One region of the Mesorhizobium sp. 131-3-5 genome, then DNA from elsewhere that is predicted to be linked to it. Evidence: predicted binding sites of a transcription regulator. Region 1 holds the regulator's gene; the other holds the start of a gene.
The links. The regulator LexA, encoded in region 1, represses DNA repair genes until DNA is damaged. The targets are predictions, from matches to a motif close to TGTTCNNNNTGTGTTCNG.

Region 1 (15,510 bases):
ATTGGCGACAACGTCTATATAGGCGGCCTCAGTGCCGTTCATCAATTCGTGCGTGTCGGCGACAATGCCTTTCTTGGCGGGTGCTCGGCCTTCGTTGGTGACGTCATTCCCTATGCCATTGCCGTCGGCAACCGCGCCAGCTTGCGCGGTTTGAACATCATCGGCCTCAAGCGCGCCGGTCTGCCGCGTTCCGAAATCTATCTGTTGCGCAAAGCCTACAGGACGATTTTCGACCGCTCTCGCACCGTTGGCGAGAACATCGAATTCGCCAAGGCCGAGTTCGCCTCTTCGCCGACCGCCATGAAGATCGTCGACTTCATCAGCAGTCGCGGCAAGCGGCACTATGCAGTGCCATCGCTAAAAGGCAGCGATGGCGACGATACCGACGATGAAGACTGAGGCCGCTTCCGCCGGTCTTGATCTCCCGCCAGACGCCAGGGTCGGCATCATCGCAGGCGGCGGCAGTCTTCCGGTCGAAGTCGCGGCGGGCTCGGCCGGGCAAGGTTATCCGCCCTTCATCGTCCTCATGGAGGGCGAAGCCGACCGTCTGCCGGAATTGTGCCGGTACGAGCATGAGACCCTTGCGCTGGAGGCGATCGGCTCGCTTATTCCTTTGCTCAAACGCCACCGGATTACCCATCTGGTGCTTGCCGGCGAGATCAAGCGCCGGCCAAGGCTGACGCATCTGCGCCCAAGCCTTAGCCTGCTGGCGGTGATACCAATTGTCGTCATGGCGCTGGCGCGTGGCGACGATGGCCTGTTGAAGGTGGTGGCGCGCGGTCTCGAGGCCCGAGGGATAAAGGTCATGGGCGCCCACGAAATCGTGCCGAGCCTGGTCGCCGCCGAAGGGGTCTTGACCAAAGCGGTGCCGCAGAAATCGGATTGGCGCGACATCGAGGCAGGCTTTGCCGCGGCGAAGGCCATTGGGGCGCTGGATATCGGCCAGGCGGCGATCGCGGTCGGCGGCCGGGCCATTGCGCTCGAGGGCATCGAGGGTACGGCCGGATTGCTCGACCGCGCCAAACTGCTGCGTGGCCACGGCCGCATCGCCGGCAAGACCCGCGGTGTCCTGGTCAAATGTGCCAAGCCTGGCCAGGAACTGCGCGCGGACCTTCCATCCATCGGGCCGCAGACGGTCGAAGCGGCACATGCGGCCGGGCTTGCCGGCATTGCCGTCGAAGCGGGGCGCTCACTGATCCTCGAAGGCCCCGCAACCCTGTCGCGCGCCAATGAACTTGGTCTGTTCATCGTCGGCCTGGCCGCAGCGGAGCCTGCACATGGCTGACAGGGCGTTGAAGATCGCGATCGTCGCCGGCGAGGAATCGGGTGACCTGCTCGGCGCCGACATCGTGCGTTCGCTCCGTCAGATAACAGGTCGCGAGGTGCGGCTCGTCGGCCTCGGCGGCCGGCATCTCGGCGAATTGGGCCTGGTGTCGCCCTTCGATGCCGGTGAGATCGCGCTGATGGGTTTCAGCGCCGTCCTGCGCGACCTGCCGCGCCTCATCAGGCGGATCGGCCAACTGGCCAAAACCATCGCCGAAGAAAAGCCGGACTGCCTGGTCACCATCGACAGTCCGGACTTTTCCTTGCGCGTCGCCAGGAAGGTGCGGGCAGCCAATCCGTCGATACCGATCATCCATTATGTCTGCCCGAGCGTCTGGGCCTGGCGGCCGGGCAGGGCGGTGGCGATGAAGCCCTATGTCGACCATATCCTCTGCATCCTGCCGTTCGAGGTGAAGGAACTCGACCGGCTGGGCGGCCCGCCGGGCACCTATGTCGGGCATCGCCTGACGCATGATGCGGGCGTGCTTGCCGCCCAGAAGGCGCAGGCCTTGCCGCGCGATCTTGCCCAGGACCGGATCAAGACATTGCTCGTCCTGCCGGGCTCGCGGCGCGGCGAGGTACGGCGACTGATCGAACCATTCGGCGACACCGTGTCGATGCTGCGCGCGCGCGGGCAGCGGCTGCGACTGCTGCTGCCGACGGTTCCGCATGTCGCCGATCTCGTCAAATCCTCGGTCAATCGTTGGGACGAAAAACCCGAAATCATCGTTGATCCGCAACGCAAATGGCAGGCTTTCGGCAAGGCCGATGCCGCGCTGATCGCATCGGGGACCGTGTCGCTGGAACTGGCTTTGGCTGGTGTGCCGATGGTGTCGTCCTACAGGCTCGATCCGGTCGCCCGTGCCGTTGCGCCGTATCTTGTTTCGGTCTGGTCGGCGCTGCTGCCCAATCTCATCTCGGATCGCGCGCTCATCCCAGAGTTCTACAACGAGTACGTCAAGCCGAACAATCTGGCTCGCCAACTGGAAGCGTTGTTTGCCGACAGCGGCATGCGCGCCTGGCAGAAGGACGGCTTTGCGGAGATTGCGCGGCGCATGGCGACAGACAAGCCGTCGGGTGAGATCGCGGCGGGCGTTGTGCTGCGCCATATAAAAAAGGCGCCCTGAGAGGCGCCTTTCTTTAATCACGGGAGCTTCGGTCAGCGCTTGGCGATCGGCACGTAGTCGCGCTCCGGCGCACCGGTGTAGAGCTGGCGCGGGCGGCCGATCTTCTGGCGCGGATCCTCGATCATCTCCTTCCACTGCGCGATCCAGCCGACGGTGCGTGCGACCGCAAACAGCACGGTGAACATGGTGGTGGGGAAGCCCAGCGCCTTCAGCGTGATGCCGGAATAGAAATCGACATTCGGGTAGAGCTTCTTCTCGATGAAATAGGGGTCGGTCAGCGCGATCTTTTCCAGTTCCATCGCGATGTCGAGCAGCGGATCGTCCTTGATGCCGAGTTCGCCCAGCACCTCGTGCGCCGTTTTCTGCATGATTTTCGCGCGAGGATCGTAGTTCTTGTAAACGCGGTGACCAAAGCCCATCAGCCGGAACGGGTCGTTTTTGTCCTTGGCGCGGGCGATGAATTCCGGGATGTGATCGACATGGCCGATCTCGCCCAGCATGTTGAGCGCCGCTTCATTGGCGCCGCCATGGGCCGGGCCCCACAGGCAAGCGATGCCGGCGGCGATGCAGGCGAACGGGTTGGCGCCCGACGAGCCGGCGAGGCGAACCGTCGAGGTGGAGGCATTCTGCTCGTGATCGGCGTGCAGGATGAAGATGCGCTCCATGGCGCGCGCCAGCACCGGGTTGATCTTGTACTCCTCGCATGGCACCGCAAAGCACATATGCAGGAAGTTTGCCGCGAAACCGAGATCGTTCTTCGGGTAAATGAAGGGCTGGCCGATGTGGTACTTGTAGGCCATGGCCGCGATCGTCGGCATCTTGGCGATCAGGCGCATCGACGCCACCATGCGCTGGTAGGGGTCGGAGATGTCGGTGGAGTCGTGATAGAAGGCCGACAGCGCGCCCACCACGCCGCACATCACCGCCATCGGGTGCGCGTCGCGGCGGAAGCCGGTGAAGAAGCGCGACATTTGCTCGTGCACCATGGTGTGGCGCGTCACGCGGTAGTCGAAATCGTCCTTCTGCGCCTTGGTCGGCAGTTCGCCGTAGAGCAGGAGATAGCAGACTTCGAGGAAGTCGCCGTGTTCGGCCAGCTGGTCGATCGGATAGCCGCGGTGGAGGAGAATACCGGCGTCGCCGTCGATGAAGGTGATCTCGGACTCACAGCTTGCCGTCGAAGTGAAGCCGGGGTCGTAGGTGAAGGCGCCGGTCGTGCTGTAGAGCGAGGCGATGTCGATGACGTCGGGTCCGACGGAGCCGCTTCGCACCTTGAATTCATGGGTCTTGCCGGCGAATTGAAGCGTTGCGGTAGCCTCTTGGTTCGCGCCGCCCACATCCAGTTTTTTCGCAGCTTCGGTCATTGCAAACTCCTTGTTGTTTCCTCATGCCGGCAAAGGCAAATTCTGCAGAGCGACACGTCGAAATCACCGCAATGCGCGTATTCGCCACCGCATTTTAGGAGGTGCGTGCCAGATTGGGCCAAGGCCTAATGTTGCACTGCGAAACGCGCCTTTCAATGCCAATCTTCTTGGGCCAGTTTGCTCCTAATCGATTTGATCCGCTATGCGCGCCAGGCTTTCCTCGCGCCCAAGCACGGCAAGCACGTCGAACACGCCAGGCGAGGTGCTTTTGCCGGTCAGCGCGGCCCGCAACGGTTGGGCCACGGCGCCAAGCTTGTGGCCACCGGCCAGCGCATAGTCGCGGATCACGGCTTCCGCCGCGGCTGCAGTCCAGTCGCCGGAAAACGCATTCAAAGCTTCGTGAGCGCCGCGCAGGATCTTGCGGGCGTCGTCGTTGAGCAGGAGGGCCGCCTTCTCGTCGACCGGCAGCGGTCGCGTGGCGAACAGATAGGCCGCGCCATCGACGAGCTCGACCAGCGTCTTGGCGCGCTCCTTCAGGCCCGGAAGGGCCGCCAGCAACTGCGCCTTGTTGTGTTCGTTGAGGCGCGCGGCCATCGCCGGGCCACCCTCGAGATAGGGCAGAGTGGCGATGAAGATGTCCAACAGCTTCGCGTCGGCCATGCGCCGCATATGCGCGCCGTTGATCGCTTCCAGCTTGGCGAAATCGAAGCGGGCAGCGCCCTTGTTGACGTCGCCGATATCGAACCAGGAGATCATGTCCTTGATCGACATGATCTCGTCATCGCCATGACTCCAGCCCAGGCGCGCCAGGTAGTTGAGCAGTGCCTCCGGCAGGTAGCCCATGGCCCGATAGGCTTCGACGCCGAGCGCGCCATGGCGCTTCGACAGCTTGGCGCCGTCGGCGCCATGGATCAGCGGGATGTGCGACATAGACGGCACGTCCCAGCCCATGGCGTTGTAGATCACGGTCTGGCGGGCCGCATTGGTCAGATGGTCGTCGCCGCGGATGATGTGGGTGACACCCATGTCGTGGTCGTCGACGACGACGGCATGCATGTACGTCGGGTTGCCGTCCGAACGCAGGATGATGAAATCGTCGAGATCCTTGTTGGGGAAGCGCACCGCGCCCTGGACGCGGTCATGGACGATCGTCTCGCCTTCGGTCTGCGCCTTGATGCGGATGGCGCCCTTGACGCCCGCAGGCGCCTCAGAGGGGGCGCGGTCGCGCCACTGGCCGTTGTAGCGCGGCGGCAGGCCCTTAGCCCGTGCTGCCTCGCGCATCGCCTCCAGCTCGGCCGGCGTCTCGTAGCTGTAATAGGCCTTGCCCAGACGCACGAGTTCCTCCGCGACCTCGCGGTGGCGCGGCGCGCGCTCGAACTGCGAGACCGCGTCGCCGTCCCAGGTCAAGCCGAGCCAGGAGAGGCCGTCGAGGATGGCAGCTGTCGCGGCCGCGGTCGAACGCTCGCGATCGGTGTCCTCGATGCGCAGCAGCATCGTGCCGCCGGTGTGTTTGGCATAGAGCCAGTTGAACAGAGCCGTGCGCGCGCCGCCGATGTGCAGATAGCCGGTGGGCGAGGGGGCAAAACGGGTGACGACCTTGTCGGACATGAAACTCTCGGAAACCATCTGAAGCGGGGTGCGGCCGCGCGGACTTTCGCGCGTCGCGCGTTCATGTAGCATAGGGCGTCAGGCGTGCAAGGGGCAGGACCCGATGGCTGGACGAGGCTGGGGCTCGGATCAGGGCGAGGACGCTGGTGTTGGCGTCAGCGAACGGTCGATGTTTGCATCTCCCCTTGCGAACCCACTGCCATCGCCCCTTATGCCTGCACCCGGCAGCCAGCCGCCGCAGGCGGATATGCCGGCGACACTTCCGCCGCCTGCTTCAGGCCGGATTGTGCGTGTCCGGCGGCGACTCGCCCGGGTTTCCTGGCCTCGCCTACGCCATAGTGCGGCGACGGCAGCGGAGCTCGAGCTTGACCGGGGCATCGCCTTCCTGCTGGTGCCGGTTTGTCTGGCCGCTGGAGCCATCGGCTATTATTCGCTCGCGACGGAGCCTGATTTTGCAAAGCCTGTCGCGGTCGTCGTGCTGATGGCGGTCTGTGCGCTTGTTTCGCGCTCCTGGCCCAAAACCCATCTGGGCTTCACGGCGGCATTGTTGTGCGCGCTTGGCCTGCTTGTCGCCAAGGTCGAGACATGGCGGGCGGGCACCCAGATGCTGGGTTCGGAAATCTCGACGCAAGTCACCGGCCGTGTCGTTTCGCTCGACCGGATGGAGACCGGCCGCATCCGGCTGACCATCGACGTGACGTCGACCGCCCGGCCGAAACTGCGCTATGCGCCGGAAAGGGTCAGGCTTTCGGCGCGAGATATCCCGGCGGAAATGACCGCCGGCTCCCTGGTCACCGGCTATGCTAAACTGTTGCCGCCGACCGGTCCGGTGCGGCCGGACAGTTACGATTTCTCCTTCGACAGCTATTTTGCCGGCATTGGCGGCAGCGGATTCTTTCTCGGCAACCCAAAGCTTGTCTCAGCCACGGACGACGAGGTGCCGCTCACGGCCCGCCTTTTCTCGGGGATAGAAAATGCCCGTGAAGCCATTGCCGACCACATCAGGGCCACGGTTGGCGGTGCCGAGGGTGAGATCGCGGCGGCGCTGATCGTCGGCGTGCGGGCCGGCATTCCCGATGAAATCAACGAGGCGATGCGACGCACCGGCATCTATCACATCATCTCCATTTCCGGACTGCATATGGCGCTCGTCGCCGGTACCATCATGGGGCTGCTGCGCGGCGCCTTCGCGCTGTTTCCGGACTTTTCCGCGCGTCGGCCGGTGAAGAAATATGCGGCCGCCGCGGCCCTTTTCTCGATCGCCGCCTATCTCGTCATTTCCGGCGTCGTCGTCGCGGCCGAACGCAGCTTCATCATGCTGGCGGTGATGCTGATTGCCGTGCTGTTCGATCGCGCGGCGCTGACCATGCGCAATCTTGCGATCTCGGCGATCGCCGTCATTGTGGTGTCGCCGCATGAGGTAGTCGGCCCAAGCTTCCAGATGTCGTTCGCCGCGACCGCGGCGCTGGTCGGGGCTTATGCCGGCTGGGCGGATCACCATGCGGGAAAGGCAAGACCGCCACCGCCAAAGCGATCCCTGCCGGGTTTTCTCACGCGAAAATTCCTGCTGGCGACGGGTGGGTTGGCGATGACATCCATCATCGCCGGCTGCGCCACGGCGCTGTTTGCCATCTGGCATTTCCAGCGTGTGTCGCCGCTCAGCCTGTTCGCCAATCTGGCCGTCATGCCGATCGTGTCACTGATTGTCATGCCTTTCGCTGTTCTCAGTTCGCTTGCGATGCCCTTTGGTGCCGACGGTCCCTTCCTTTACGTGATGGGCAAGGGCCTGACCGCAATGATCGCCATATCGGCGTGGATATCGGAGCGCTCCCCGGTCGATGCGGTCGGGCTGATTTCGCAGCAATCCGTGCTGCTGGTGACCATCGCCCTGATCATCGCGACGATGGCGACGACCTGGCTGCGGCTCGCGGCAGTGCCATTCGCGCTTGCCGGCCTGCTGACAGTATCGGATACGCGCGCCCCGGATGTGCTGATTTCCGAAGATGCGCGTTTGGTGGCGCTGCCGATCGGCGGTGGAGAACTCGCGGTCAGCCGGGCTCGCCCGAACGAGTTCACCGTCGACAATTGGAAACGCGCGCTGGTGTCCGAAACCATCGTCGTGCCGGAGATGTTCGACAAGGCGGACTGGCAATTCGACATTGCCGATGCCGCCAATCTGCCGCCGGGAGCGCCGTTTTATTGCACGGATGGCGTCTGTCTTGCCCGGCATCCGTCAGGGGCGATCATCGCGCATGTCGAAGACCGCAAGGACACCTGGAAGGCTTGCGGCTTCGCCGATTTGATCGTCGTCAATGACGCAACCGGCTATGATTCCTGCCACAATCCGCTGGTTGTTGTCGTCACCAAACGGCAACTTGCCCGCAAGGGCAGTGCCGCCGTCTTCTTCGACCGCCAATCGGCGACAGGTCCGCCAATCATCAGCTTCGCGGTGGACGGGCCATATCGGCCCTGGCACGAGCAGCGAAAATTTTCGCGCGAGGCGAGGGGGCTGCCGCCCTATCAAAAACCCGAAAAGCCGGCCGTTCCTGCTCAGTAGCGCCGGATCAACCCGACAAGCTTGCCTTGCACCTTGACCCTGTCTGGCCCGAAAATGCGCGTCTCGTAGGCCGGGTTGGCGGCTTCAAGGGCGATCGAGGCGCCCTTGCGGCGGAACCGTTTCAGGGTTGCTTCCTCCTCGTCGACCAACGCCACGACGATCTCGCCCGGGCTCGCCGTGTCGGCGTTGCGGATGATGACCGTGTCGCCGTCGAAGATGCCGGCGTCGATCATCGAGTCGCCCTTGACCTCAAGTGCATAATGCTCGCCACCCATGATCATGTCCGGCGGTACCGAGATCGAATGTGTCTGATGCTGGATGGCATCGATCGGCACACCAGCGGCGATGCGACCCATCACCGGGATCGACACGGCGGAAACCGCATCGTCATTATTGCCGGCCGCGGGCAAGCGCGATGCCGCCGGCTTGATCTGGCGGCCAAGACCACCCTGGCCGAGGCTGCCCTGGATGACGCTTGGCGAGAATTTCTTTGCCGCGTTGAGGCCGGGTGCGATCGAATCCGGCAGCCGCAGCACTTCCAGCGCCCGCGCCCGGTTGGGCAGCCGGCGAATGAAGCCGCGTTCCTCCAGTGCCGTGATCAGGCGATGAATGCCTGACTTGGAGGCAAGATCGAGCGCTTCCTTCATCTCGTCGAAGGAAGGCGGAATGCCGCTTTCCTTGAGCCGTTCATGAATGAACATCAGCAGTTCATGTTGCTTGCGTGTCAGCATGGCGGCCCCCAAGGCATTGAACGACGGGTGTGAATCAGAATCGAAAAACAAACCCAGAACAAACACTATCTGTTCCAGTTGTGTTCCGCAACTGTTTAAAGTTTAATGAATTTGTTAACGCGTCTGAAATTATTTGGCCCCGGCAGCGGGCCGCGCTCGACCGCTTCCGCTCCCCCGCAGGTTCATTGAAATCATTTTGGTTAATGGCCTGTGGCCTACCCCTGGATGCGGTTTGGCATCAGGCGTTTGAGAGGCGTCCACAGAGCGGATTTGTACGGTGTATCGATCCATTTCCGGCGGAACGAAACGAAATCAAAATGCCAACGGTCGCGGGTTCAGGCCGGCCACGGCCGCGTGGATCTGGACGCCGCGGCGACGTCATCCGGAAACCGCTTTCAGGCTGCCGGCGCGCGCGGTGTAGGTGTTGGCGCCGTTGTCTTCGCTGTGGACATAGACATGCAGCGTGTAGCCGATATGCGCCGTCATCAGCGCCTTTGCCCGCTCGACGTCGCGATCGAGCGCCGCTTCCATGATTGCGGTGTGATGCTCGATGGCGATCGCTTCGCGCAGCGCGTCCATAGCCTCGCCATAGCCGTCCTTGAGGCCGGCCGCCGCCCGCAATGTCGGCGCCAGGCCGAGAAACCGATGATGCCGACACAGCTGATCGGCGATCGTCGAGCGAAAGCGCAACAGCCAGTTCGACGTCGCCGCGCTCAGCAACGCCGCATGGAAGGCCTCGTGGCTCTCGTCCCATTTGTCGACGGCCGCATCGGAAGGGTCTTCGACCGCGGTCTTGCAGCGGGAGAGCCGGTAATGAGCGGTGACGACCGCGTCCTCCCATTCCCTGCCGCCGTTCGCGATCGATTCCAGGAACAGCGGCATTTCGACAACCATCCTTGCGCGCGCCAGGTCCTCGAGCTCGGCGCGCGACACGGGAGCGACGGCAAAGCCGCGATTGCTGATGGCGGTGACCAGGCGCTCGGCTTCAAGTCGGGACAAGGCTTCACGCAGCGGCGTCCAGCCGACGCCGTATGTGCTGCGCAGCGCGCTCAGCTTGAGCGGCGCGCCCGGCATGAGGCGGGTGGTCAGGATATCGCGCCGCAGCAGCTGATAGGCCGCCTCGGTCTTCGTGGAATTGTTCTGATCCTGCATCGCCATCCGTCCGTCATCGGCTTGCGAAAATTATATATGAAGCGGAGGTATGGCAAGAATTATATATAATGTTTGACACACGGCGGGCGACTGACCATGATCGCCGCAGTTGCCGTCCTGTGGGCGGCGCTGATCAAATCTGGGAGGAAATGATGTTGAAGTCGAAGTCCGCTTGGCTGTCGGGATTGGCCCTGGCAGGCGCATTAATGGTCAGCGCAGGCAGCGCCGCGGCCGATCAGATACGCATCGGCATCGCTAATTTCGGCGAGCATCCGCAGCTCAATGCCGCCATAGCCGGCTTCAAGAAGGCATTGACGGACAACGGTTTTGTCGAGGGCAAGGACGTCGTCTACACCGAAAGCCATACCAACTTCGATGCATCGCTGGTGCCGCAGATGATTGCCAAGCTGCAGGCGGAGCAGCCCAAGCTGATCTACACCATCACCACGCCGGTATCGCAGATCGCCAAGAAGGCGCTCGCCGGTTCCGGCATTCCGATCGTCTTTGCCGCTGTCACCGATCCGGTGGCGGCCAAGCTGGTGCCGTCGTGGGACGCCGGAGACGAAGGCATGACCGGCGCCAGCGATCTGCAGGATGTCGCCGCGGTGATGGCCTTCACCAAGAAGCTGCTGCCGAACGCCAAGCGCTTCGGGGTGCCTTACAATCCAGGCGAGGCCAATGACGTTGCCCTGATAGAAAAGATCAAGGCGGCGGCGCCGGCGGCCGGTTTCGAGGTCGTGGAAGTCGGCATCGACAACGTCAATGACATCCAGCAACGCATCGCTTCGCTCGCCGGCAAGGCTGACGTGATCTACGGTCCGGCCTCGAACCTGATCCAGCCTGCAATCGCCGCTGTCTCCGCGGCCGCACGCCAGGCCGGTATCCCGGTCGTCAACTCTGATGACAGCGCGGTCCGCAACGGCACCGTGCCGGCGAGCTTCGCGGTCAATTACACGCAGGTCGGCATGAACGCCGGCAACATCGCCGCCGAAATCCTCAAGGGCAAGGATCCCAAGACGATCGCGCCGTCGCGCCCGGCCTACAAGGATCACATGGCAACGATTTCCCGCAAGGCGATGGCCGCGTTCGGCATCGAGATACCGGCTTCGATGGCCGATTGCGGCTGCATCGTCGACTGATATCGGGCTGCAAGGGGCGATGGCGTTGGCGCCGTCGCCCTTCCGGCCAGGGAGGAACGATGCTCGATATCCGATCCGCGCGCAAAGTATTCTACAAGGGGCAGGCCGACGAGAAGGTCGCGCTCGACGGCCTCAGCCTGTCATTGGCCACCGGCGAGTTCGGCATCGTCATCGGCTCCAACGGGGCCGGCAAGAGCAGCATGCTCAACGCTATTTCCGGAGCCCTCGTCCTGGATTCCGGCAAGATCCTGATCAACGGCGCCGACGTGACAGCCATGCCGGTGCACAAGCGCGCCACACGATTGGCGCGCGTCTTCCAGGATCCGATGCGTGGCACCGCCGCCAGCATGACCGTGGCGGAGAACATGCTGCTGGCCGATCTGCGCAGCCAAAAACGCACGCTGCGGCAAGGGCTAAACGCCACGCGGCTCGCGTCCTACAAGGAGCGCCTGTCGATATTGGGCCTCGGCCTCGAAAATCGTCTCGACACCCGTGTCGACCTGCTCTCGGGCGGGCAGCGGCAGTCGCTGTCGCTGATCATGGCAGTCGGCGGATCGCCGGACCTGCTGCTGCTCGACGAGCATACCGCGGCACTCGACCCGCGCACGGCCGAGATCGTCATGCAGGCGACGGTGCGTGCCGTCAACGCGCTGAAGCTGACCACGCTGATGGTGACCCACAACATGCAGCACGCCGTCGACTATGGCAGCCGGGTGATCATGCTCGACGCGGGCCGGGTCCTGCTGGAGGTCTCCGGCGAGGAGAAGGCGAGGGTCACGGTTATCGATCTGATCGGCCATTTTTCCATCAAGACCGACCGCATGTTGCTGGCGAGCTGATCACCATGGGCTTTATTCCGGACGTTCTGACGAGCTTTGTCGCGATCATGCCGGTGACCCTGGCGCAGAGCCTGATCCTGGCCTTTGTCGTGCTCGGCATCATGATCCCGTTCCGCATGCTGAACTTTCCCGATCTCACTAGCGAAGGCGCCTTTCCGCTGGGCGGCTGCGTCTGCGGCGTGCTGCTGGCTGCCGGGGTATCGCCGCTGACCTGCATCGTCGTCGCATTTGTGGCGGGCTTCGCGGCGGGTTGCTGCACCGCCTTCATCCATCTGCGCTTCCGCATCCACACGCTGCTGGCGGGCATCCTGATGATGACGATGCTCTACAGCATCAACCTGCGCATCATGGGCAAGTCTAACCTTTCGGTTTTCGGCTCGCCCACCGTGTTCGACTGGGTGCCGTTCGCGCGGCCGGGTTTTCCGGCCAGCAAGATCGTCGTCGCCGGCCTTCTCGCGCTCATCGCCTTTGCGGCGCTCTACATGTTCTTCAGAACCGAGAAGGGGACCGCCGTGCGCGCCGTCGGCGCCAATCCCGACATGGCCGAGGCGCAGGGCATCAATGTCTGGGCGGCGACCATAGGCGGTGTCGGGCTGGCAAGCGCGTTTTCGGCCTCGAGCGGCGCGTTGATGGTGCAGTCGCAGGGATTTGCCGACGTCAATATGGGGCTGGGCATCCTCATCAACGGCCTTGCCGCGCTGATGATCGGCGAGGCGGTCGTTGGCAAGCAGACGGTCTCGCGCCAGCTGCTGGCGCCCTTTGCCGGCGCGATCATCTACTACCAGCTGGTGTCGTTCTGCCTTGCCGCCGGCATGCCGCCTCCCGACCTGAAGCTTGCCACGGGCCTGTTCGTGCTCGCCATGCTTGCTCTGCCGAGCCTCAAGCGCAGCCGGGGACCAGCGCCCGCGCGCGAAGCGATCCGTGAATAACCAGGGAATGTCACACATCATGCGTGCAACGATCGATCTCGCCGCAGTCGAAGCCATGGATGCGGCGGATCCGCTGCGTGCCATGCGCGACCGCTTCATTTTGCCGGAAGGTGTGATCTACCTCGACGGCAACTCGCTGGGTGCCGCGGCGCCCGCCGTCTTCAACGAGCTGCAAAAGGCGGCGACGCAGGAATGGGCGCAGGATCTCATCCGCGCCTGGAACACCGCCGGCTGGTTCGACATGCCGGTCGCGCTCGGCGACCAACTCGGACGTCTGATCGGCGCCGAGGCCGGCCAGACGGTGGTCTGCGACACGACCTCGATCAACATCTACAAGGTGCTGCATGCAGCCCTTGGCATTCGGCCGAACCGCTCGGTCATCGTCGCTGAGGGCGACAGTTTCCCGACCGATCTCTACATGGCCGAAGGCGTGGCCTCGACGCGGCCGGGCACGGTGCTGCGGCTCGAAGGCGTCGACGCGCCCACCATCGAGGAGCTGATCGATGAGCGCGTCGCGGTCATCCTGGTCAACCACGTCAATTACAAAACCGGACAATTGCGCGACATGGCCGCGCTGACGTGCAAGGCCCATCAGGTCGGTGCGCTGATCGTCTGGGATCTCTGCCATACGGCCGGCGCGTTGCCGGTCGAACTCGATGCTGCGAACGCCGATTTCGCCATTGGCTGCACCTACAAATATCTCAATGGCGGTCCGGGTGCGCCGGCGTTCATCTATGCAGCGAAGCGCCACCACGACGACGTCCATCAGCCGCTGAGCGGTTGGTGGGGCCATGCACGGCCCTTCGCTTTTGAACAAAGTTATGCGGCCGGCAGCGGCATCCGCCGGTTCCTGTGCGGCACGCAGCCGGTGCTGTCGATGCGGGCGCTGAAAGGGGCGCTCGATATCTGGGACGATGTCGACATGGCGGCGGTGCGCAAGAAGAGCATCGCGCTCACCGACCTGTTCATCCAGCTCGTCGAGGCCAGATGCGGCGCCTACGGCCTCGAACTCGAAGGTCCGCGCGACGGCAATGCGCGCGGCAGCCAGGTGTCGTTCCTCCACCCGCATGGCTACCAGGTGATGCGGGCCTTGATCGAGCGCGGTGTGATCGGCGATTTCCGCGCGCCGTCGACCATCCGCTTCGGCTTCACGCCGCTCTATGTCGGCTACAAGGACGTCTGGCAGGCGGTCGAGGTGCTCGAGGACATCCTGCGCACCGGCGCCTGGCAGGAAGCGCGTTTCGCGGTCAAGACGGCGGTGACTTGAGACCTCAGAGCCGCGTGCGGACCGTCCACAGTTCCGGAAACAGCACGACCTCGAGCATCTTCTTGAGATAGGACGCACCTGAGGTGCCGCCGGTGCCGCGCTTCAGGCCGATGATGCGCTCGACCGTGGTGACATGGTTGAAGCGCCAGCGGCGGAAATAGTCCTCGAAATCGACCAGCTTCTCGGCCAGCTCATAGAACATCCAGTAGCGCTGCGGATCGCGGTAGACGGTCTGCCAGGCGACCATGACCTCTTCGTTCTCGGTGCGGGTCTCACGCCAGTCGGTGCGCTTGGCATCGGCGCCGATGTCGAACCCGTTGCGCGCCAGAAGCAGCAGCGCTTCGTCGTAAAGCGATGGCTCGGCCAGGATGGCCTCCAGCTTGCCGGTGAGGTCCGGCCGGTGCTTGTGAGGTCCGAGCATTGCTAGGTTGCGGTTGCCAGCCATGAACTCGATGGCGCGGTATTGCCAGGACTGGAAGCCAGAGGATTGGCCGAGCGCGTCGCGGAACTCGGTGTATTCGCTTGGAGTCATCGTGCGCAGCACGTCCCAGGCGTTGTTCAACTGCTCGAAAATCCGGGCGACGCGCGACAGCATCTTGAAGCTCGGCTCGAGGCGGTCGGCGCGAATGGAGCGTATGGCGGCGCCAATCTCGTGCAAAGCAAGTTTCATCCAGAGCTCCGAGGTCTGGTGCTGGATGATGAACAGCATCTCGTCATGCGCCGACGACAGCGGCGTCTGTGCGTCGAGCACTTTTTCCAGATGCAGATAGTCGCTGTAGGACATGCGCTCCTTGAACGACATCTGCGCGCCTTCGGAGGCCGGATCGTAGGGCTCGCTCAATTGATTTTCTCCGTACGCAGCCGGAAGCGCTGGATCTTGCCGGTCTGGGTCTTGGGCAGGGCGGCGATGAATTTGACCGAGCGCGGATATTTGTAGGGCGCTATCGTTGCCTTGACGTGGTCCTGCAGGCGCTTGACGGTCAACGCATCGGGCGCCACGCCTTGCACCAGCACGACATGCGCCTCGACGATCTGACCGCGTTCGCCGTCATCGGCGCCTATGACCGCGCATTCGGCGACATCGGGATGCGACAGCAGTGCCGCTTCGACCTCTGGTCCGGCGATATTGTAGCCGGCGCTGACGATCATATCGTCGGAACGCGCGGCGAAGTGGAAGAAACCGTCCTCGTCCTGGGAAAAGGTGTCGCCGGTGAGGTTCCAGCCGTCGCGCACATACTCCTTCTGCCTGTCGTCGGCCATGTAGCGGCAGCCGGTTGGTCCGCGCACCGCCAGCCGTCCGGTCTCGCCGCGTGGCACCTCTTGCATCGCGTCGTCGACGATACGCGCTTCATAGCCGCCCACCGGCTTGCCGGTGGATGCAGGCTTCATGTCGCCAAAACGGTTGGAGATGAAGATGTGCAGCATTTCGGTGGCGCCGATGCCGTCGAGGATCGGCTTGCCGGTCTTCTCGGTCCAT
Region 2 (15,510 bases), 860 kb from region 1:
AGCGGCGGCGGGCTGGTTGACGTTGTTGGAGCCGTAGTTGTCGCTGCCGGCGAAAGCGGTGCCCGTGGCGACGAGGATGGCGGCGGCGGTAAGAGCGATCTTGGTCATTTTAAGTACTCCTGAATTCAAATTAGGTTGATCTCGGCAGTCGCGATTAGCGGCCGAAGAGGTTGCGGTCAGCGCCCTGCGGAGCCTGGGCCTGGACGGTCGCGGTCGACTTCGAGGTCGAAGCGGTGACCGAATGGTCGACAGCGGCGGCGGGCTGATTGACGTTGTTGGAGCCGTAGTTGTCGCTGCCGGCAAAAGCGGTGCCCGTGGCGACGAGGATGGCGGCGGCGGTGAGAGCGATCTTGGTCATTTTCTTTACTCCAGTATTTATCTGTCCTGTCCGTCTAGTGGCGTGCCCTTGGGAGGATTTTCGCGTCGCTCGGACCACCCCGAAGTAGGGAATGCCTTTTGGGATTACCAGTCGCGTCGACTTTGCAGGATTTGCTTATATTATAGACAATGCATATTGCATTGCAGCAATTTCTGCGCGATTTACGCAATGATTTCAGCTCATTAGGCTCGGCGCCCCCAGCCAAACCGGAGTGTTTTCGGAGGCCATTGTTCACCGTTTGCGGTACAATCTGTCAATCAGAACCGAACCGTTCGGTTCGATTTGCGGGTATGGACTGACCGATTTGAAGCTGCAAGGGTCTGCAGTTATCCCTCGCCAAGACCGCATTTGTCTTGCGTTGAGATCGATACTGTCGCTCATTCAGGAGAGATCAGGGTGCCGCGGTCATCAAGCCAAGGCGACCCGCTGGAAGGCCGCAAATGGGATTGGGACTGTCATAGATATGCGACTGCTGCTCGTTGAGGACAATCGCGAACTGGCCGACTGGCTGGGCAAGACCTTGCGCCAGGCGAATTATGTAGTCGACATCGTCCATGACGGCGAGGATGTCGAGCACGCGCTGGCGGCGGGCGACCATGCGCTCGTCATCCTCGACCTGGCGCTGCCGCGCATGAGCGGCCTGGAGGTGCTGCGCTTGCTGCGGGCGCGCGGCAACCGGGTGCCGGTGATCGTGCTGACCGCCAATGCCAGCCTCGACGGCAGGGTCAAGGGCCTCAATGAAGGCGCCGACGACTATCTGGCCAAGCCATTCCAGATCGAGGAGCTCGAGGCCCGTATCCGGGCGCAGTTGCGCCGCGCCAATGACCGCACCGCGCCTGTCGTTGCCTGCGGCGATCTCGTCTTCGACACCAACACAAGGCTGTTTTCGCTCGCCGGCGAAGCACTGGCGCTCACACCCCGCGAGCATGCGGTGCTGGAGCAATTGATGGTGAAGGCCGGGCGCACGGTGAGCAAGGCAGCACTTTCGGCGGCGATCTATGACTTCGAGACCGATGCCGACCCCAGCGCCATCGAGATCTATGTGCATCGCGTGCGCAAGAAGCTCGAAGGGTCGCGGGTCCAGATCGCCACCTTGCGTGGCCTCGGCTATCTCTTGCGACATGAAGATCAATAGCCTCCGCCTGCAATTGTTGGCATGGGTGGTGCTGCCGCTGGCCGGACTCGCCACCATCAATCTGTGGACCAGCCATGGCAGCGCGCTGGCCACCGCCAACCTGGTCACCGACCGAATGCTGCTCGGCTCGGCTCGGACCATCGCCGAGCAGGTCGCCATGACCGACGGTGTGCTCGATGCCACGATACCGCCGGCAGCGATCGAGATGTTCGATACGGGCGACCGCGACAGCGTCTACTACCATGTCAAGACTGCCAGAGGGCGGCTGCTGACCGGCTATCCCAATCTGCCGGAGGCATTGACGCCGTCCAGCACCGAGGCAACCTATCGCGATCACCGGCTGCGGCTGCTTACCTTCAGCCAGGGTGTGGTCGGCGCCGCCGAGGATTCGCCGATATCGGTTACCGTCGGCGTCACCCTTGCCGGACATGACGCGATGGTGCGGCGACTCTGGTTTGGCGCCTTTGCCCAGCAGTTGGCGCTGGTGGCGATCGCCGGCTTGTTCGTGCTGCTTGGCCTGCATCGCGGCCTGGCGCCGCTCATCAGGCTGCGCGACGCGGTGCGTTCGCCGAACCGCAGCGACCTCGATCCGATTGAAGTGCGGGGCGCGCAGAGTGAAATCCGCCCGCTGATCGATGCGCTAAACGCCTATATGGCACGCGTGCGGGCACAGATGGCGTCGCAACGCCGCTTCGTCGCCAATGCCGCGCACCAGTTGCGCACGCCGCTGGCGCTGCTGTCGACGCAGGCGAGCTACGCGCTGCGAGAGACAGTCCCCGATGCCCGCCACGAGGCACTGGTGGCCTTGCAGGCAAGCTCCGGCCGCCTGGCACGGCTTGCCGAACAACTGCTGACATTGTCGAGAGCCGAGCCGGGCAGCCGACGGCCGCGCGCCGACCGTGTCGACCTGACCGAAGCGGCTCGCCAGGTTCTGGAAACCCATGCGTCGATCGCCGTCAGCCGCAACGTCGATCTCGGCCTTGAGGAGGCCGGTCCCGTGCCGGTCATCGGCGACGGCACCATGCTGCGTGAGATGATCGTCAACCTCGTCGACAATGCGCTGCGCTACTCCTCGTCAGGTGGCAGCGTCACTGTGAGGCTGGCGGCCCTCGATGGCGAAGCCGTACTGACGGTCACCGACGACGGGCCTGGCATCCCGGTGGAAGAGCGGGATCACGTGTTCGAGCGCTTCTATCGCATCGCCGGCTCGACCGAGGAAGGCAGCGGGCTGGGGCTCGCCATCGTGCGCGAGGTTATCGAAAACGCCGGCGGCCGCGTCACCCTGCGGGATGGCGCGGCCGGCGGTCTGGTTGTTGACGTGAGGTTGCCACTGGCAAGCAGCTAGCCCATGTCGCCGCTCACTGCGTCTCATGCAACGGCTGGGGACGCCATTTCGCCAGGCGATCCTCGACCATCGTCATCAGATATTCGGCGCCAAGCGCCACCACCATGACAATGACGATGGCCGCATACATGCCGGCGGCGTCGAAGGATCCCTTGGCGATATTGATCAGCAGGCCGATGCCATAGCGCGAGCCGACGAATTCGCCGACGATCGCACCGATGATGGCAAAGCCGAAGCTGACATGCAGGCTGGCGAAGATCCAGCTCATCGCCGAAGGGACGATGACCGAGCGCGTCAACTGCCAGTTGGAGGCTCCGAGGATACGGGCATTGGCAATCATTGCCCTGTCGGCCTCCCGCACGCCCTGGAATGCATTGTGGAAGACAACGAAGAAAACCATGACGAAGGCAAGCGCCACTTTCGAAGCGAGGCCAAGGCCGAGAATCATGATGAAGATCGGTGCCAGGACCACGCGGGGGATTGAGTTGATCACCTTGATGTAGATGGAGAAAATGTCGGCGGCCATCCGGTTGCGGCCGAGCGCGACGCCGATGATGATGCCAGCTACCGAGCCGGTCACAAAGCCAATGACCGACTCTTCCATGGTAACATAGAGATGATACCAGAGCGGCCCCTCGGACGTTCCTTCCGTCGTCCATTCATAGAGCCGCTGCGCGATCGCGCTCGGCATCGCGTAGAAGAACGGATCGATCCACGCCAGGCGCGCGGCAATCTCCCACAAGCCGAGAAAGGCGACCAGGATGGCGACCCGCCAGAATATGACGGTGCGGCGGCGGCGCTGCGACGCCTTTGCCGCGGCCGCTTCGATTTCCGCGTCGGAAGTGCCAGGCTTGAATGCCCCTGCCCTGATGTCGATAGCGGCATCTGTCATGGCGTTCCTCCTCAGGCCGCCGCGCGTGCATAGCTGGTCTCGACCTCTTCCTTGAGGTCGGCCCAGATGGTGCGCGAGTAATCGATGAAGCTTTGTTCGTAGCGGATGTCGGCGACGACGCGCGGGCGCGGCAGGTCGATCGTGTAGACCGACTTCACGGTGGCCGGCCCGGCGGTCAGGACATAGACCTTGTCGGCCAAGGCAATCGCCTCTTCCAGGTCATGGGTTACGAAGACCACGGAAGCCTTTGCTTCGGACCAAAGGCGCAGCAACTCCTCATGCATCAGCACGCGGGTCTGCACGTCAAGCGCCGAAAACGGCTCGTCCATGAGCAGGATCTCCGGACCGTTTATGAAAGTCTGCGCCAGCGCCACGCGCTTGCGCATACCGCCCGAAAGCTGGTGCGGATAATGCTGCTCGAATCGCGACAGGCCGACGCGCGCTAGCCAGTCTCGCGCCGCGGCCATGGCTTCGGACTTGGCCTTGCCGCGAAAGAGCGGACCAGCCATCACGTTGTCGATCACGGTTCGCCACGGAAACAGGGCATCGCTTTGGAAAACAAAGCCGATGCGCGGGTCTATCCCTTTGACCGGCGCGCCCATGACACGAACTTCGCCAGCACTTGGGCTTGCCAGTCCGGTCACCAAGTTGAGGGTGGTGGATTTTCCGCAGCCGGTCGGGCCGACAACGGCGACGAATTCGCCGCGCTGTACGGTCATGGTGAAGTCGCGCAGTGCCGTCAGCGATTTGCCGGTGGGTGAAAGGAAACGCCGGCTGACGTTGATCAGCTCGATCGCCGGTGCATTTTTTTCAATAGCCATGGTGGAACTCCTGGATAAGAGCAGACGCCCGCCGTCGGCCCCAAGGCCGCCGGACGTGAAAAACTGACGGGTGCCGGCGCGATGGCTTCATCGCGCCGGCACGGCCTGCTACTTGGCGTTCTTGACGAATTCCGAGGTGTAGGTCTTGGCAAGGTCGATCTGCTTGCCCTGCAGTTCCTTCTTGAAGGCTGAAAGAACCGTCAGCACTGTCTCAGGTCCACCCTCGGGCATGATCCCGTCGGGGGTGAACATCGCCTTGCCGGCATCGAGGGCCTTCACATAGCCTTCCTTGTCGCCGACATAATAGTCCTTCGGCATCTTGTCGGCGATCTCGGCGCCGCTATGCGAATTGATGAACTTCTGCGTCTTGACGAAAGCGTTGGCCAGCTTCTGCACGATGTCCTTGTGCGCTTCGACCCAATCTGTCTGCATATAGAGGGAGGCGGCCGGGTAGGTGCCGCCGAGCGCGGCCTTGGTGCCTTCCATCGTGCGCATGTCGATAAGGACTTTGGCCTCACCAGTCTTCAGCAGCCGCGTGATCGTCGGTTCGGTCGTCATGCCCGCCTGGATCTTGTCCTGCTGCATGGCGGCAATGAAGGTGTTGCCGGCGCCGACCGGAACCGAAGTGAATTCGCCGAGCTTCAAGCCGTTCTTGACGGCAAGATATTCGGTAAGAAAATTCGTCGATGAGCCTAGACCGGTCACGCCCAGGCTCATGCCCTTGAAGTCGGCGGGCGACTTGATCTCGGGATGCTTGGTCGAAACGAGCTCGACCTCGCCCGGCGCCTGGCTGAACTGGACGATGGATTCGACGAATTTGCCCTTGGCCTGCAGATCGATGCAGTGATCATAAAAGCCGACAACTCCTTGCACGGCACCGGCAAGCATCTCGTTTTCGGCGTCGACCCCGGCCGGCTCATTCAGCAACTCGACGTCGAGACCCTCGTCCTTGAAGTAGCCCAGTGCTTCGGTCAGTTTGGCTGGCAGGTAAATCTGCTTCTCGTAGCCGCCGACCATGATGGAAACTTTGTCGGCGGCGTGTACGGACGGCGCTGACAAGGCCATGGTGGCGACGAGTGCGGTTGTGGCGGCTGAATCAAGCAGAATTCGCGCGAGCGACATGGCCTCTTCCCTTTGTTCGTTTCCCGCGCCCCTCTCTCTCCCATCGCGTTTGCGCGACAATATGGGGGCGCCGGACAAGAGTTATGGCACCAACCTTTCATCCAGCTTTCAGGGTAAAGCCGAAAATGACGGCAAAGCTTACGGATCAGTAAGCCGTGGCCAGCAGGCCGTCGCGGCGTCGTGAAAATGCCCGCCGTGCCAAGTTCAGCGGTCAAACCCAAGCACGTCGCGCATATCATATTCGCCGGGCGAGCGTCCCGACACCCAAAGTGCCGCGGCGATGGCGCCACGGGCGAACATGGTGCGGTCGCCGGCAGCGTGCGACAAGGTAACAAGCTCGCCTTCGGCACAGAAGCTGACGCTGTGTTCGCCGATGATGCTGCCGCCGCGAACCACCGCAAAACCGATCTCGCCGGCTGGCCGCGCGCCGGTGACGCCGTCGCGGACGCGCCTGGCGACCGCGTCCAGTTCGACGCCGCGTCCACCGGCGACAGCCTGTCCCAGCATCAGTGCGGTGCCTGACGGCGCGTCGATCTTGTGGCGATGATGCGCCTCGAAAATCTCGGCGTCCCAATCTTCGGGGGCGAGCGCTCTCGCCGCCCGCTCGACCAACCCGACCAGCATGTTGAGCCCGAGCGAAAAACTGCCGGAGCGCACAATGGGAATCGTTTTCGCGGCATCGGCTATATCAGCCAGTTCGCCCGCATCGAAACCGGTCGAGCCGATCACCAAAGCGGGCCCGCTCCGGTCCGCGCAAACCTTCGCCAGATCGGCGGAGGCGGCGGGCGTGGTGAAATCGATCACCACATCGGCCATGGCAAGCGCCTCGTCGCGGCTCGCCAGCCCATCGCCGACACTGCTTGGGCGATGGAAGCGGGCAGCAAGCGCGAGCCGCGGATCGGCAAGCGCGGCCTCTGCCATCTGGCGGCCCATGCGGCCCAGCGCGCCGGCGATGGCGATCCGGATCGGCGGTTGCACCATGATCTCAGCTATTTCCACATGCCGCGCATGCGCGCGCCGATATCGACGCGCACCTCCGGCCGGGGCGCCCTGCCCTGTGCCGCCTGTGCGCTCGGCCACGACATCTGCTGGAACGCTCCAAGGATCGAGGCGGGGATGAAGCGGGTGCGTGAGGCGTAGAGGTGACGGTCGCCGCGCGCGGCCTGGCCATGGGGAAAGAAGCGCTGCGGCATGACCAGGTTGAGGCTATCCTTGGCGCGCGTCATCGCCACATAGAGCAGCCGGCGCTCCTCCTCGATATCCTCCTTGGTGCCGACGCCGAGATCAGCCGGAATGCAACCATCGACGGTGTTGAGCACGAAGACGTTCTTCCACTCCTGGCCCTTGGCCGAGTGGATGGTCGACAGGATCAGATAGTCCTCGTCGCGATGCGGCGGCCCCGCCTGGTCGCTGGTCGCGTCCGGCGGATCGAGCGTGAGTTCGGTCAGGAAGCGTTCGCGCGAAGCGTAGCCAGAGCCGATCTGCTCGAGCTGCAACAGGTCGGCGCGACGTGTGACGGCATCCTCATGGATGCGTTCCAGATGTGGCTCGTACCAGAGCCTGACCTGTTCGAGATCGGCCGGCCATTTGGCGCCGGCCCGCAGGCCGGAATAGAGCGAGACGAAACCCGGCCAGTCATCTGCAGCGCGTTGCGGCGGCCGCCAGCCGGCCAGCCCCATCGCCTCGTCCAGAGCCGATGTCATCGTCTCGACAATCTGCGCGGCAGCCGAAGGGCCAATGCCCGGCATCAGTTGCAGGACGCGAAAGCCGGCGACGCGGTCGCGCGGGTTTTCGGCAAAACGCAGCACCGCCAGCACATCCTTGACATGGGCGGCATCGAGGAATTTCAGGCCGCCGAACTTGACGAAGGGAATGTTGCGCCGCGTCAGCTCGATCTCCAGCGGCCCGCTGTGATGCGAGGCGCGAAACAGCACTGCCTGCGATTTCAGCGCCGTGCCAGCTTCTCGTTCGGCCAGAATGGTATCGCAGACGAAGTTGGCCTGCTCGACCTCGTCGCGGACGCTCACCAGCCTTGGCTTGTCGGTGGATTTGCGCTCCGACCAAAGGTTCTTGGTGAAGCGCTCCGAGGCCTCGCCGATCACCGCATTGGCGGCGGCCAGAATGGTTTCTGTCGAGCGGTAATTGCGCTCCAGCATCACCACATCGGCGGCCTGCGCGAACTGTTTTGGAAAATCGAGGATGTTGCGCACCTCGGCGGCGCGGAACGAATAGATCGACTGCGCATCGTCGCCGACCACCGTCAGCCCGGCGCCGTCGGGTTTCAGCGCCATCAGGATCGAGGCCTGCAGCCGGTTGGTGTCCTGGTATTCGTCGACCAGAACGTGGTCGAAACGCCCGCCCAGATGCGCCCCTATTTCCGGCTCGGCCGCCATCTGCGCCCAATAGAGCAGCAGATCGTCGTAATCGAGCACGTTCTGCGCCTGCTTGGCCTCGACATAGCCGGCGAACAGTTGCTTGAGCTGATCGGCCCAACCGGCGCACCAGGGGAAAGCAGAACCCAGCACTTCGCCGAGCGGCACCTGCGCGTTGACGGCGCGCGAATAGATGGCAAGGCAGGTGCCCTTGGTTGGGAAACGTGCCTCCGTTTTCGAGAAGCCAAGTTCGTGGCGCACGAGGTTCATCAGGTCGGCGGAATCCTCGCGATCATGGATGGTGAAGGCCGGGTCGAGGCCGATCTCCAGCGCATAGTCGCGCAACAGCCGGGCGCCGATGCCGTGAAAAGTGCCTGCCCAGGTCAGCGCATCGGTGATGACCGCGGCGTCGCGGCCGAGCACCTCGCCAGCGATGCGCTCGACGCGCTTGGCCATTTCGGACGCGGCGCGCCGCGAAAAGGTCATCAGCAGGATACGGCGCGGGTCGGCACCCCTGACGATCAGATGGGCGACGCGATGCGCTAGCGTGTTGGTCTTGCCCGAGCCGGCGCCGGCAATGACCAGCAAGGGCCCGGCGATCTTGCCGTCGCCATGCTCGACGGCCTGGCGTTGGGCGTCGTTCAGCCGCGCGAGATAGGCGGGCTGGGGAGTCGGTTCCACAAATGTCGAATCATGGGCGGCGAGGTTCATCGCCCATCAAGCATCGTTTCCGCTTTGTTCGCAACATGCAAGCGGCGCGACGGACCCTTGATTTTGATGCAATTCCCAACGCAAAGCGCTGTGCGCTTTTCCTGGAATTGCCCTACCGCCGGGGATCGACACCCATGGCCGCCGATTGGCGGCGCAGAACGTCTCGGTCACTTCTCGACGCGGGCAGCAACAGGGGATCGATGTCGCCGGGCACGTCATCGATCATCTTTCGCGCGAGGCGATAGGCGAGAAAGGCGAATGTACCTGCTAGAAGCAAACGGATCATGCCGCGGTTCTCCTCTGATGAGAGTCAACCGGAAACATGACGGTTTGTTCCATCACGCGAAGTTCGCAACCAAAACCGATGGCGCGTCGTTGATAGGGTGGAGGCGACAGCGATGAAGAAGCTAGGATTAGCCCTCATTCTGGTGGTTTTGGCTGTCTCGGCCTGCGACAACAAATTGCCACCGACCAAGGCCCCTGGTGCCGAACAAAGCTCTCACGCCAGCGATCCTGTCATGGACACGGAGACTGTCAGCAACTGAGATAGTTCCGGTGCAATGAGGACCGCAAAACCTCAATGCATTGCAGCGATGCATTCTTCAAGCAGCTCAAGGCGGAACTTGGCATTGCGCAGTTCGTGGCCGGCGTCCTGCTGCAACTGACGGCCTCGGGCCGGCGATGCCACTGTGAGGGTTCTTTCGAGTTCGGCGATGCGCGCACGCACCTGCCGCGCCTCGTCCTGACGCAACGCCTTTATCCAGCTCCGCCCGCGCATCCGTCTTCCCGCAACAGCCCAAATACCGGCGCCTTCCATGCCATAAAGACGCTAACGCCCTGCAAGTGCGAATATTCTAAATTTAATGGATGCTAATTTAGAAGGAGATCGGCGCGGGAAGAAGGCCGGCGCCGCTTGGGAGGAGAAGGCGCCGGCCAAGCGGATAAATCAGGTCCGCCGCACCATACAAGGTAGCTGAGTCTTGCCCCTGCGTCATGCGGGATCGCGGATTTCGGCCTTTTCAGGCGTTTTCCACCGGCAAAGGCGTGCCGACGAGGGTCCGCAGCCGATCAAAATCCGAGCCGTTGCCTGACGATGGCGGCATGGAAACTGGCGCCGAACACCAGCCCTTCATCATTGAAGTCATAGCTGGAATTGTGCAGCGGCGCCGAAGCCTCGCCATTGCCGAGGAAGACGAAGCAGCCCGGCACGTGATCGAGGAAACGGGCAAAATCCTCCGACGCCGTCACGGGCTCGCGGGCAATCGCGATATTGCCGGGCTCGAAGACATTTTTGGCGGCGGCGAAGGCCGCCTCGACCAGTTCGGTATCGTTGTGCAAGGGCACGAATTCCCTGGTGTAATTGACCTCGGCGGCAACGTTGTAGGCGGCCGCGGTGCCCTCGGCGATGATGCGCATCTGGCGTTCGATCTCCGCGCTGACTTCGGGGCGAAAACTGCGCGCATCGCCGAGGATGCGGGCAAGACCAGGCAGCGCATTGCGGGTGCCGTCGGTGATCAGTTCGGTCACAGAAACCACGGCTATGTCGGTCGGGCTCAGGCGGCGCGAAACGATGGTCTGTAGATTGGTGACCAGCGCGCAGGCGGCGACCAGCGTTTCGTTGCCCGAATGCGGCCGTGCCGCGTGGCCGCCGAGCCCCTTGAGCACGATCTCGAAATTATCCTCGGCCGACATGACCGGGCCGGCACGGGTCTCGAAGTGCCCAACGGGAAGGCCGGGCATGTTGTGCAGGCCAAAGATCTCGGCGAAGGGGAAGCGCTGCATCAGGCCGTCGTCGAGCATGGCCAGCGCGCCCCTGCCCCACTCCTCGGCCGGCTGGAAGATGAAGCGCACGGTGCCGTCGAAACCACCCTCGCCCGCCAGCAGCTTTGCCGCGCCAAGCAGCATGGCAGTGTGGCCATCATGGCCGCAGGCGTGCATGATACCGGGATTGCCGGAGCGGTAGGGCGCGCTTGATTGCTCCGCGATGCGCAGCGCATCCATGTCGGCCCGCAACGCAATGGCGCGGTTGCCGCTGCCGCGCTTCAGCGTGCCGACGACGCCGGTGCCGCCGACGCCCTCGGCGACATCGTACAGGCCGAATTCCCGCAGCTTGGCCGCGACGAAGGCCGCGGTGCGTTTCTCCTCGAAGCCGAATTCGGGGTGCGCGTGCAGGTCGCGCCGCCAGGCGGTCATCTCGCGCTTCAGCGTTTCTGGATCGAGTTTAGCCATGTCTTCAGCCCTCGAGTTCGGCAAGTTCAGCGACCACATCAAGCAGGATGTTGGCGCCGGCAACAAGCTCGGCATCCTCGGTGTGTTCATGCGGGCTGTGGCTGATGCCTCCGGCGCTCGGCACGAAGATCATCGCCGCCGGCGCGATGCGCGCGATCATCTGCGCGTCATGGCCGGCGCCAGAGGTCATGCGCCGCGAGGCAAGCCCGCGCTTCCTGGCAGCAGCCTCGATCAACTCGACGACCTGCCCATCGAAAACAACCGGCTCGAAGCGGGCCAGCCGTTCGACCGACACGGTGATGCCCTCGGCGGCGAGCTGTTCGAGAAAGGCGGCCAGCGACGCCTCCTGTGCTTGCAGGCTCTGCTCGTCGGGATCGCGCAGGTCGACCGTCAAGACGGCGCGCGATGGGATGACATTGATGGCGTTCGGCTCGAAGCGCATCGTGCCGACGGTGGCAACGGTCGGCGCGTTGGAGGCCGCGGCAAGGTCATGCAGAAAGGTGACCACGCGTGCCGCGGCATATCCGGCGTCGCAGCGCATCGACATCGGCGTGGTGCCGGCATGGTTGGCGACGCCATCGAGGGTGATGCGCTGCCAGGAGATGCCCTGCAGGGTTTCCACCGCGCCGATCGGAATGCCTTCGCGCTCCAGGACCGGCCCCTGTTCGATGTGCAGTTCGACATAGAGGTGCGGCTTGAGAAAGCCAGGTTCGCGCTCGCCGGCGTAGCCGATGCGGACGAGTTCCTGCCCGAGCGTGCTGCCGTCGGTGCCGACAGCGGCGAGTGCCGCCTCGACATCGACGCCGCCGGCATGGACCAGCGACCCCATCATGTCGGGGGAGAAGCGCACGCCCTCCTCATTGGTGAAGGCCGCGACGGCGAGCGGGCGCAACGGCGAGAGACCCGATGCCTTCAGCGTCTCGATCACCTCCAGCCCGGCAAGCACGCCGTAGCAGCCATCATAGATGCCGGCGTCGATGACGGTATCGATGTGGGAGCCGATGAGCAGCGGCGCCTCGCCTACATTGTCGGCACTTTGCCAGTTGCCGAAAATGTTGCCGATGCGGTCGATGGCGACATCGAGCCCGGCCTGGCGCAGCCAGCCGACAAAGAGGTCACGGCCCTGCCTGTCGGTGTCGGAGGCGGCCAGCCGGGTCAGCCTGCCCTCGCCGTCGCGGCCAACAGCGCCAAGTTCGCGGATGCGGCCAAGCAGGCGCTGCGCGTCGACCGCGATCATGGCGTTGCCTCGGCAACGAGCTTGCCGGCCAACACATCAGCAGGGCTCATGCCAACCAGTTCGGCATAGCGATGCGGGTCGGTGGCGCCTTCGGTGTTGATCACCAGCACGCGGGATTTGCCGTCGAGGCCAAGATCGGCCCTGTTTTCGGCCATCGCCCGGATCAGTCCGGCAAGACCGACCCCGCCGCTCTCGCCGGCAACGATGACCGGATCGCTGCCGGCAGGCAGGGCCAGCCGCCGCATCGCGCCGACCGCGTCGCCCTCGTCCACGGCCATGAAGGCATCGGCGGCGCGCGCCAGCACGCGCCAGGCGACCTGAGAGGCCTCATAGCATTCAAGCATGGCCATGACCGTCGGCTGGTCGTGCGCCACCTTGACCACATGCCCTGCCCGGGCAGCCGCGACAACGCAGGCCGCGCGCGCTGGCTCGACAACGATGAAGGTCGGCCTGGCGTCGCCGAGCACGATGGCGAGATGGCCGGCCACCGCCGCGGCAATGCCGCCAACGCCGGCCTGGACGAAGACATGGGTTGGCGGTTCGCAGAGCTGGCGCAGCGCTTCGCGCACGATCGCCGTATAGCCTTGCATCACCAGGCCGGGAATCCGCTCATAACCCGGCCACGACGTATCCGACACCACGCTCCAGCCCTTCTCGGCCGCGACCTGTGCCGCTTGCCTGACAGAATCGTCATAATTGCCATCGACGCGAACCATCTCAGCGCCGTAGCGGGCTATGGCAGCAATGCGTCCGTCGCTGACGCCGGCATGGACAAAGATCACGGCCCTGGCGCCGGCAAGCTCGGCGCCTTGCGCGACCGAGCGGCCGTGATTGCCGTCGGTGGCGCAGGCAAATGTCATCTTCGCGGCGACCGAGCGAACATCGGCACGATCGAGATCCTCGATATCGACGGGGCGGCCAAGGCGCTTGCCTGCCTCTTCCAACACCAGGCGGAAGACAGCATAGGCGCCGCCCAGCGCCTTGAAGCTGCCCAGGCCGAGACGAAAGCCCTCATCCTTGACATGCAGCGCAGCGAGGCCAAGTTCGCCCGCCAGCGCCGGCAGCGCGTGCAGCGGCGTCATCGCGTGATTGTCGCGATGGGCAAGAAAGCGCTCGACCGTGTCCGCGCCCGCGATCCCGAGGGTTTCGGCATCGGTCGCATCAAGCGGCTCACCGTGCAAGGCATTGCGATTGGGCAGGAACACTGGCGCCTCCTTGGCAGTCAGCGACAACATATTGCAGGACAGGCGCAAAGAGCGCTGTAATTGAGCCTGCGAAATGCAAGTTTGTTTCACCGGGATACCGCATTGCCTCCATCATCGCCTCCGCTCGACAGTTTCGATCTCGCCATCCTTGCCATCCTCCAGCGCGACAACACGACGCCGCAGCGGCTGATCGGCGAAGTGGTGAACCTGTCGGCACCGGCGGTGCAGCGCCGCATCAAGCGCATGGAGCAGGCCGGCGTCATTGCAAGCAATGTCGCAATCATCGAACCCGCGGCGGTCGGCCAGCCCATCACCATCTTCGTCGAGGTGGAGCTGGAGAGCGAGCGAACCGAGCTGATCGACGCGGCCAAGCGGCAATTCTCGCAAACGCCCGAAGTGCAGCAGTGCTATTACGTCACCGGCGAGGCCGACTTCATCCTCGTCATCACGGTGGCCGACATGGGCGCCTATGAGGCGCTGACTCGAAAGCTGTTCTTCGGCAACAACAATGTCCGGAAATTCCGCACCTTCGTGGCCATGGACCGCGTCAAGGTCGGGCTGACGGTGCCGTTGCCGGATTGAGCCTTGCCGGCAGGCAGGCTCCACCGCCATGCTTTTGACATTCTCAGGACGCGAATTGAGCTGGGAGGCGTGCTTGGACCGCACCACGACAGTAGCGATCATCGGGGCCGGGCCGGCGGGCCTGGCGGTTGCCGCATGCCTGCGGCAGGCCGGCGTCGACTTCATCATCATCGAAAAAGAGCAGCAGGCCGCCCCTGCCTGGCGGCGCCATTACGAGCGCGTCCATCTGCATACGACCAAGCGCTATTCGTCGCTGCCCTTCGTGCCCTTTCCTAAACACTATCCGCGTTATGTGCCGCGCGCTCTCTTCGTCGACTATCTCGATGCCTACGCGCAACGCTTCGACCTCAGGCCCCAGTTCGGAGAAACGGTGAAAGCGGTCACCCGGGACGGTCGCGGCTGGCGTGTGGCCGCGCCATCCGGACCGTTGCGCGCCAAACATGTGGTGATCGCGTCAGGCTACAATGCCGAGCCCTTGCGGCCCGGGTTTGCCGGTATCGACACTTTCACGGGCAAGACATTGCACAGCGCGGACTATCGCAATGCCAAACCGTTCGCCGGTCAGTCGGTGCTGGTCATCGGCATGGGCAACACCGGCGCGGAGATTGCGCTCGATCTGGCGGAAAACGGTGCACAGCCGACCATTTCCGTACGCGGCGGCGTTCATATCGTGCCGCGCGAACTGTTCGGCGTGCCCATCCAGATGGTCGGCATGGCTGCGCGCCTGGGGCCGCAACGCTTCAACGATGTTCTTTTCCCGGTCATTCTCGACGTGGTGCTGGGCAGGCTGGAAAAATACGGGCTCAAACGGCCGGGACAAGGACTGCTAGAACAGATTGCGATTGCATCGCGCATTCCGGTGATCGATGTAGGCACCATCGGCAAGATCCGCGAAGGCGCGATCAAGGTCGCGCCCGATATCGCCGAGATTTCGCAACGCGGCGCCCGTTTTGCCGACGGCAAACACAGCAAATTCGACGCGATCATCTTCGCCACCGGCTACCGGCCGGGCTATGCCAGATTTCTCGAGCCCGGCATCCAGCCGGACCGCAGTGGCGTTACCCCCAAAGCCTCGGATCTCGGTCTCTACCTCATTGGTTTCCACAATGCAGTCACCGGATTGCTGCGCGAGATCGGGATCGAGGCGCAGGCGATCGCCGACGATATAAGGCACCGGCTGAACAGGAAAAAGGCTTCCGAAATCCTGCCGGTGTGATCTGCGGCCTGCCCTATCCCAGTGCAGTCTTCAGCATCATGCCGGCGATCTCCTTCGTCAGCTTGGCGGCGACAAGCGCCGTCATGTTGGAGAGATCCTGGCTTGGATTGTATTCGACAATATCGGCGGCCACGATCGGCTGGTCGATGCCTTGAATGAGGTTGATGACCTGCCGGGTCGACAGCCCGCCGGGCTCGCGGTGCGAGACGCCGGGTGCAAAGGCGGGGTCGAGCCCGTCGAGATCCATCGAGACATAGACTGGTG

Region 2: the regulator LexA is predicted to act here: its motif matches at 8,792-8,809, upstream of JG747_RS25285 (ATP-dependent helicase).

Annotation. Positions count from the first base shown of each region.
Region 1 is NZ_AP023254.1:4,265,490-4,280,999, forward strand. It holds gene lpxA (acyl-ACP--UDP-N-acetylglucosamine O-acyltransferase) at 1-399, shown strand, start outside; gene JG747_RS20760 (LpxI family protein) at 371-1,285, shown strand; gene lpxB (lipid-A-disaccharide synthase) at 1,278-2,450, shown strand; gene gltA (citrate synthase) at 2,483-3,811, opposite strand; gene gltX (glutamate--tRNA ligase) at 3,995-5,419, opposite strand; gene JG747_RS20780 (ComEC/Rec2 family competence protein) at 5,523-7,976, shown strand; gene lexA (transcriptional repressor LexA) at 7,970-8,707, opposite strand; gene JG747_RS20790 (GntR family transcriptional regulator) at 9,086-9,859, opposite strand; gene JG747_RS20795 (ABC transporter substrate-binding protein) at 10,012-10,998, shown strand; gene JG747_RS20800 (ABC transporter ATP-binding protein) at 11,058-11,837, shown strand; gene JG747_RS20805 (ABC transporter permease) at 11,843-12,766, shown strand; gene kynU (kynureninase) at 12,786-14,033, shown strand; gene kynA (tryptophan 2,3-dioxygenase) at 14,038-14,874, opposite strand; gene JG747_RS20820 (AMP-binding protein) at 14,871-15,510, opposite strand, start outside.
Region 2 is NZ_AP023254.1:5,126,366-5,141,875, forward strand. It holds gene JG747_RS25245 (DUF680 domain-containing protein) at 1-108, opposite strand, end outside; gene JG747_RS25250 (DUF680 domain-containing protein) at 155-358, opposite strand; gene JG747_RS25255 (response regulator) at 843-1,514, shown strand; gene JG747_RS25260 (sensor histidine kinase) at 1,501-2,859, shown strand; gene JG747_RS25265 (ABC transporter permease) at 2,873-3,751, opposite strand; gene JG747_RS25270 (ABC transporter ATP-binding protein) at 3,763-4,572, opposite strand; gene JG747_RS25275 (ABC transporter substrate-binding protein) at 4,681-5,637, opposite strand; gene dapB (4-hydroxy-tetrahydrodipicolinate reductase) at 5,899-6,675, opposite strand; gene JG747_RS25285 (ATP-dependent helicase) at 6,684-8,777, opposite strand; gene JG747_RS25290 (hypothetical protein) at 8,890-9,063, opposite strand; gene JG747_RS25295 (hypothetical protein) at 9,176-9,322, shown strand; gene JG747_RS25300 (hypothetical protein) at 9,355-9,528, opposite strand; gene JG747_RS25305 (M20 aminoacylase family protein) at 9,846-11,006, opposite strand; gene JG747_RS25310 (Zn-dependent hydrolase) at 11,011-12,243, opposite strand; gene JG747_RS25315 (diaminopropionate ammonia-lyase) at 12,240-13,448, opposite strand; gene JG747_RS25320 (Lrp/AsnC family transcriptional regulator) at 13,551-14,030, shown strand; gene JG747_RS25325 (flavin-containing monooxygenase) at 14,059-15,246, shown strand; gene JG747_RS25330 (arginase family protein) at 15,260-15,510, opposite strand, start outside.